DNA from 3 places in the Kitasatospora sp. NPDC059648 genome. Region 2 is predicted to be linked to each of the others. Evidence: predicted binding sites of a transcription regulator. Region 2 holds the regulator's gene; each other region holds the start of a gene.
The links. Region 2 encodes HrcA, which represses chaperone genes, less so after heat shock. Its sites were predicted from a motif close to TTNGCACTCNGNNNNNCNGAGTGCNAA; they were not measured.
Positions count from the first base shown of each region.

Region 1: a site for HrcA is predicted at 1,361-1,387, ahead of groL (chaperonin GroEL). Genes of this name have one in related genera too.
Region 3: a site for HrcA is predicted at 864-890, ahead of ACFV1W_RS01210 (FmdB family zinc ribbon protein). Genes of this name have one in related genera too.

Region 1 is NZ_JBHWDU010000001.1:74,304-76,566, reverse strand. Features, by position in the region: gene groL (chaperonin GroEL) at 1-1,204, opposite strand, end outside; gene ACFV1W_RS00375 (cold-shock protein) at 1,550-1,753, opposite strand.
Region 2 is NZ_JBHWDU010000008.1:78,823-81,085, forward strand. Features, by position in the region: gene htpX (zinc metalloprotease HtpX) at 1-355, opposite strand, end outside; gene hrcA (heat-inducible transcriptional repressor HrcA) at 623-1,657, shown strand; gene dnaJ (molecular chaperone DnaJ) at 1,732-2,263, shown strand, end outside.
Region 3 is NZ_JBHWDU010000001.1:251,826-254,088, reverse strand. Features, by position in the region: gene ACFV1W_RS01215 (MFS transporter) at 1-776, shown strand, start outside; gene ACFV1W_RS01210 (FmdB family zinc ribbon protein) at 902-1,228, shown strand; gene ACFV1W_RS01205 (hypothetical protein) at 1,616-1,888, shown strand; gene mscL (large conductance mechanosensitive channel protein MscL) at 1,919-2,263, shown strand, end outside.

The DNA.
Region 1 (2,263 bases), on a different contig from region 2:
TGGCGTTGCGGACGGCGTCCTCGATGCGGTGCTTGCGCTCCTTGAGCTCCACCTCGGTGGCCGCGCCGGCCTTGATGACGGCCACGCCGCCGGCCAGCTTGGCGAGGCGCTCCTGGAGCTTCTCGCGGTCGTAGTCCGAGTCGCTGTTCTCGATCTCGGCGCGGATCTGGTTCACGCGGCCCGCGACCTGCTCGCTGTCGCCGCCACCGTCGACGATGGTGGTCTCGTCCTTGGTGATGACCACCTTGCGGGCGGTGCCCAGCAGGTCGATGCCGGCGTTCTCCAGCTTGAGGCCGACCTCCTCGGAGATGACCGTGCCACCGGTGAGGATGGCGATGTCGCCGAGCATGGCCTTGCGGCGGTCGCCGAAGCCCGGGGCCTTGACGGCGACGGACTTGAAGGTGCCGCGGATCTTGTTCACGACCAGGGTCGACAGGGCCTCGCCCTCGACGTCCTCGGCGATGATGACGAGCGGCTTGCCGCTCTGCATGACCTTCTCCAGCAGCGGGAGCAGGTCCTTGACCGAGCCGATCTTGGAGTTGGCGATGAGGATGTACGGGTCCTCGAAGGTCGCCTCCATGCGCTCCAGGTCGGTGGCGAAGTAGGCGGAGATGTAGCCCTTGTCGAAGCGCATGCCCTCGGTGAGCTCAAGCTCCAGGCCGAAGGTGTTGCTCTCCTCGACGGTGATGACGCCTTCCTTGCCGACCTTGTCCATGGCCTCGGCGATCAGCTCGCCGATCTGGGTGTCGGCGGCGGAGATGGAGGCGGTGGAGGCGATCTGCTCCTTGGTCTCCACGTCCTTGGCCTGGGCCAGCAGCTGGTCCGAGACGGCGGCGACGGCCTTCTCGATGCCGCGCTTCAGGGCCATCGGGTTGGCGCCGGCGGCGACGTTGCGCAGACCCTCGCGAACCAGGGCCTGGGCGAGCACGGTGGCGGTGGTGGTGCCGTCACCCGCGACGTCGTCCGTCTTCTTGGCGACCTCCTTGACGAGCTCCGCGCCGATCTTCTCGTACGGGTCCTCGAGCTCGATCTCCTTGGCGATGGAGACACCGTCGTTGGTGATCGTGGGGGCGCCCCACTTCTTCTCCAGCACGACGTTGCGACCCTTGGGGCCGAGCGTGACCTTCACTGCGTCGGCGAGCTGGTTCATGCCACGCTCAAGGCCGCGGCGAGCTTCCTCATCAAAGGCGATGATCTTGGCCATCAGAAGTGGTCCTCCGGGACACGGTCGACTGCTCGGACCAAGGGGTGCCCGCGACGGACGGCCCTGGTGCGCGGAGGTCCATTCCCCTGCCGCTCCCCGGAGCCTCACCGACCCGGTCCGCTGTCACTCTCACACTGTGAGTGCTAACGCCAATGATTAGCACTCCGGGTGGTCGAGTGCAAGCCCAATCGGCAACCCGCGAGCCGTCGTCCGGGCCCGCACCGACTCCCGTGCGAACCCGCGGGGGAACGCGAACGGGCCCGTACGACGCGTGTCGTACGGGCCCGTCGAGAAACGAGTGGTCACCAGCCGAGGGCCGGGCCGAGCTCCTGGATTCGGAAGGGGTCAGACCGCCGCGCGGACCATGTCCGCCTGCGGGCCCTTCTGTCCCTGGGAGATCTCGAACTCGACCCGCTGGCCCTCCTCGAGGGTGCGGTAGCCGTCCATCTGGATCGCGCTGTAGTGGACGAAGACGTCCGCACCACCGTCGACCGCGATGAAGCCGTAGCCCTTCTCCGCGTTGAACCACTTGACGGTGCCCTGAGCCATTCCGAACTCCCCTAGTGCTGTGCTGGCCCTTCACGGTCCCGCAGGTCGCGGGCCCGGGTCTGGTTTGGAGGCCGGCCCGGGGAACCCCCCCTGAGCGCAGCCGTGCACGCCGCAATCCTCCGCACGGGAACCCCGGACGGCTTCCGTGAGCGGGTGATTACGTCGACCGCCGCTGAATGTATCCGGATCGACGCCCTCTGCAACAGGGTCAACCGCCGGGAATTCCGCAGCCCCGTCAAGTGACAACACCGAACAAATCGGGAGGAACTCGGCATTCCGCGCCGGACATAGCGGACGAATTACCCAAATGCCCGCAGGAATTCTGACATCTGCCTGACATGTTTGACGGGCCGGTCCCAGCGTCCGGACACCCTCGGGCGAAGCGCCCCGCGAGCCGGGAGGGGACGCCCTTTTCCCAGCCGAGCCACACTCTACTCCGACTGGACCCGGAATATTCCCGCCGAAATGCAAGCGGCCGCCCGCGCGTACGGAGAGTGGAATTCCGTACGC
Region 2 (2,263 bases):
TGCGGCCGGTGGCGAAGGCGTTGGGCATGTCGTTGTCGGCGACCGCCACGCGGGGTTTGGGCATGTCGGCCAGGGCGCAGAGCCGGTCGACCGTGCCGTGCAGCTGGGGGAACTGCTCCTCGGTCACCGGCCGGGCGCCCATGGCCCGCTCGGTGATCTTGTCGCTGAACCAGAACTGGGCCACGAACAGCCCGCCGGAGATCAGCACGATCAGTGGCCAGGCCCCGCGCAGCAGCGCGATCAGCAGGCCCGTGAAACCGACGTACAGCAGCCCGATCACGAACATCGTCGCGACCATGCGGCCGGTCAGGCCGCGGTCGGGCGCGAAACGGGTGTGCTGGCCCGAGCTCGACATCTCTTGCTCCTCCGTTCGCCGTCGCTTCCGATGCTGCCACCCGGACGGCCCCGGGGCACCACCCCCGCACGCGGAGTGTCGTGGCGGCCGTCCGGAACTGCGGGCAGGATCACCCCGGCCGGGCCGTTCCTGCGGTAGGACCCGGGCCGTACACTGGCAGGTACGGTTTTGGCACTCGGGTGTGCAGAGTGCCAGGGTCGGGGCCGTCCGAGGAGCGGCTCGCAGCATCACAGACGGACAACGTGCGAAGACGGAGGTGCGTGCCCCATGGCCGGTGAGGTCCGCCAGCTGGACGACCGCAAGCTCGCCGTGCTGCGCGCGATCGTCCAGGACTACGTGGGCACCGAGGAGCCGGTGGGCTCCAAGGCCCTGGTGGAGCGGCACAACCTGGGGGTGTCCCCGGCCACGGTCCGCAACGACATGGCGGCGCTGGAGGAGGAGGGGTACATCCACCAGCCGCACACCAGCGCCGGGCGAATCCCCACCGACAAGGGCTACCGGCTGTTCGTCGACAAGCTCGCCGAGATCAAGCCGATGAGCTCCCCGGAGCGCCGGGCGATCCGGCACTTCCTGGACGGCGCCGTCGACCTGGACGACGTGGTCAGGCGCACGGTGCGGCTGCTCGCCCAGCTGACCCGGCAGGTCGCCGTGGTGCAGTACCCCTCGCTCACCCGCTCCACCGTCCGGCACATCGAGCTGGTGGCGCTGGCCCCGGCCAAGGTGATGCTGGTGCTGATCACCAACACCGGCCGGGTCGAGCAGCGGATGATCGACTGCCCGGGCACGGTCGGCGAGACGGTGCTGGCGGACCTGCGGTCGCGGATCAACGCGCGGGCGGCCGGTCAGCGGCTGCCGGACGTCCCGGGGCTGCTGGAGGAGCTGCCGGGGGCCTTCGAGCAGGCCGACCGGCCGACCGTCAGTACGGTCCTGGCGACGCTGTTCGAGGCGCTCGCCGAGCAGAACGAGGAGCGGATCATGCTGGCCGGCACGGCCAACCTGACCCGCTTCGGGCACGACTTCCCGCTCACCATCCAGCCGGTGCTGGAGGCCCTGGAGGAGCAGGTCGTCCTGCTCCGCCTCCTGGGTGAGACCGCGGACGCCGCGATGACGGTCCGGATCGGGCGGGAGAACGCGTACGAAGGGCTGAATTCCACCTCGGTCGTTTCGGTCGGCTACGGTTCGGGCGACGAGAGCGTGGCCAAACTGGGTGTGATCGGTCCGACCCGGATGGACTACCCGGGCACAATGGGGGCGGTGCGAGCGGTGGCACGGTACGTGGGCCAGATCCTGGCCGAGTCGTAGCAAGCAAACCGTCGCCGGATGTCCGGCGGCGGTGTCCAGTCGCACTACTACAGGCGGAACAAGCGGAGCATTTGGTGGCCACGGACTACTACGCGGTACTCGGCGTCCGACGGGATGCGGGGCAGGACGAGATCAAGAAGGCGTTCCGGCGCCTGGCACGCGAACTGCACCCGGACGTCAACCCGGACCCGAAGACGCAGGAGCGGTTCAAGGAGATCAACGCCGCCTACGAGGTGCTCTCCGACCCGCAGAAGCGCCAGGTCTACGACCTCGGCGGCGACCCGCTGTCGCCCGGCGGCGGCGGTGGCGCGGGCGGCTTCGGCGCCGGCGCGGCGGGCTTCGGCTTCTCCGACATCATGGACGCCTTCTTCGGCGCCGCGGCCGGCCAGCGCGGCCCGCGCTCGCGCACCCGCCGCGGCCAGGACGCCATGATCCGGCTGGAGATCACCCTGGAGGAGGCCGCCTTCGGCACCACCAAGGAACTCCAGGTCGACACCGCCGTCACCTGCACCACCTGCAGCGGCGAGGGCGCGGCCCCCGGCACCTCCGCCCAGACCTGCGACATGTGCCGCGGCAAGGGAGAGGTCTCCCAGGTCACCCGCTCCT
Region 3 (2,263 bases), on a different contig from region 2:
CCAAGATCGCCACCTCGGTCAGCCCGTCCGCCGCGCTGGTCACCGAGGCCGCGCTGACCCTCGTGGGCGGCCTGGTCTTCGCCGCCCAGCGCCGCACCGCGCCCGCCCGGACCGCCACCCGGCCCGGCGCGCGCCGCGCCTCCGCGCTGGCCTCCCCCGGCGTCCGGCTGCTGGCCGGAGTGATCCTCGGGGTGGGGGCCGTGTTCGGCGGGATGCAGGTCTCGGTCAACGCCTTCGCCGACTCGGTCGGCCAGCACGCCGCCGCCGGCACCGTGTACGGGATCTTCGCCGGCGGCTCGATGGTGGCCGGCGTGCTCTACGGCGTCATCGCCTGGCGCCGGGCCGTCCAGCACCGGATGGTCATCAGCTACGCACTGCTGGTGGTGGGCTGCTCGACGCTGTGGGCGATGCCCGACCTCGTCACGCTGTCGATCGCCGGACTGTTCTGCGGTCTGGCCATCGCTCCGACCCTGATCAGCGGCTACACCCTGGTCGAGACCCTGGTCGAGGACGGCGCCAAGACGGAGGCCTTCACCTGGCTGACCGGCGCCATCGGCCTGGGCCTGGCCGTCGGCTCGATGGTGGCCGGGCGGCTGATCGACGGCCACGGGCCGTCCGCCGGGTTCCTGGTCCCGCTGGTCGGCGCCGGTCTGGGGCTGGTCGCGCTGGGGTCGATGCGGCACCTGCTGGTCCCCCCGGTCAGGAGCGGTCACGTGGTGGCGGGGTCCGGCGAGCACGGCGCCCCGGCGCAGCTGGTCGGCACGGCCAAGGGCTGAGCGATCGGTCGGACGCGGCCCGTACCGGCTCATCTCACACCGGATTCGCTGGACTGATCCAACGGAATACCGCATCATTGACCATCGTTAGCACTCATCAGGCGAGAGTGCCAGGAGGAAGACAAGTGCCCACGTACCAGTACCAGTGCACCGAGTGCGGCAACGGCCTGGAGGCGGTGCAGAAGTTCACCGACGAGGCGCTGACCACGTGCCCCGACTGCCAGGGACGGCTCCGCAAGGTCTTCTCGGCCGTGGGCGTCGTGTTCAAGGGCTCGGGCTTCTACCGGACCGACAGCCGCTCGTCCTCCAGCAGCTCGGTGGGCGCGGGTTCGTCCGCCGGCTCCTCGACGTCGTCGTCGGCGTCGGGTTCGTCGAGCGCTTCCGGCTCTTCGGGCTCGTCCTCGTCGAGCACCTCCAGCTCGTCCAGCAGCCCGGCTGCGGCCGCGAGCTGAGCTCGGCTCCCCGGGATTCCGGGGGGCTCCTGAGGCTTCACGGGAAGGCCCGTCGGCCCCGCTTCGCGCGGGGGCGGCGGGCCTTTTCGCATTCCGGCATTCCGGCGTCGCGTGTTCCCGCGTTCCCGGGTCTCGTGTTCCCGCGCCTTCCCGCGTTCCCGGGTCTCGTGTTCCCGCGGTGCCGCTTGCGCGGCCTACGTCAGCTCTCGGAGGTCGGACTCACTCGTGCGGGTGTACGAAGTTGTCCACAGGGGCGGGGTTGTCCACAGGCTGTGGGAACCGGCTTTCCAGCAGTGGCACAAGCGCGCATCGTGTGGTCACCGAGCGGCGACCGACCGCGCGGCGTCCGACCCCGTGTGACGACCGACCGAGTCCGGAGGTGCCCCGATGACGGCCATGAGCCCGTCCGTTCCGCTGCCCGCGCCCACCGTGCCGCCGCGGCAGGAGGTGCCGAGCTTCCCGCCGATCCGGCGCGGGTGCGGCGGGTGGCACCGCTGGCGCCGGGCCGTCCGACGCCGGGCCGGGGTGCCCGCGCTGGTGCTGCTCGCGGTGGCCGCGGCGTTGGCGTTCGGGCCCGCGCGGGCCGGACTGCCGCCGCCCTCGGAGGGCGCGGTGGGCCGTACGGGTTGTCAATCCGGGATCGCGGAAGACCACCCGTAACCCCGGAACGACTTCGTCGTTCGAGGCGGCATGAAAGGCTTCAAGGAATTCCTGCTGCGTGGAAATGTCGTCGAACTCGCCGTCGCCGTGGTCATCGGCGCGGCCTTCACCAACATCGTCAACGCCTTCGTCAAGGGCGTGATCAATCCGATCGTCGGTGCGTTCGGGACGAAGGACCTGGCGTCCTACAGTTCCTGCCTCAAGGGGCCCTGCGAGGTGAGCGGCACCGGTGAGGTCACGTCCGGGGTCCTCATCCTGTGGGGCTCGGTGCTCAGCGCCGCCCTGCAGTTCCTGATCACCGCCGCCGTCGTCTACTTCGTCCTGATCGTGCCGATGAACCGGTTGGCGGCCAGGCGCAAGACCGTCGCCGAGGAG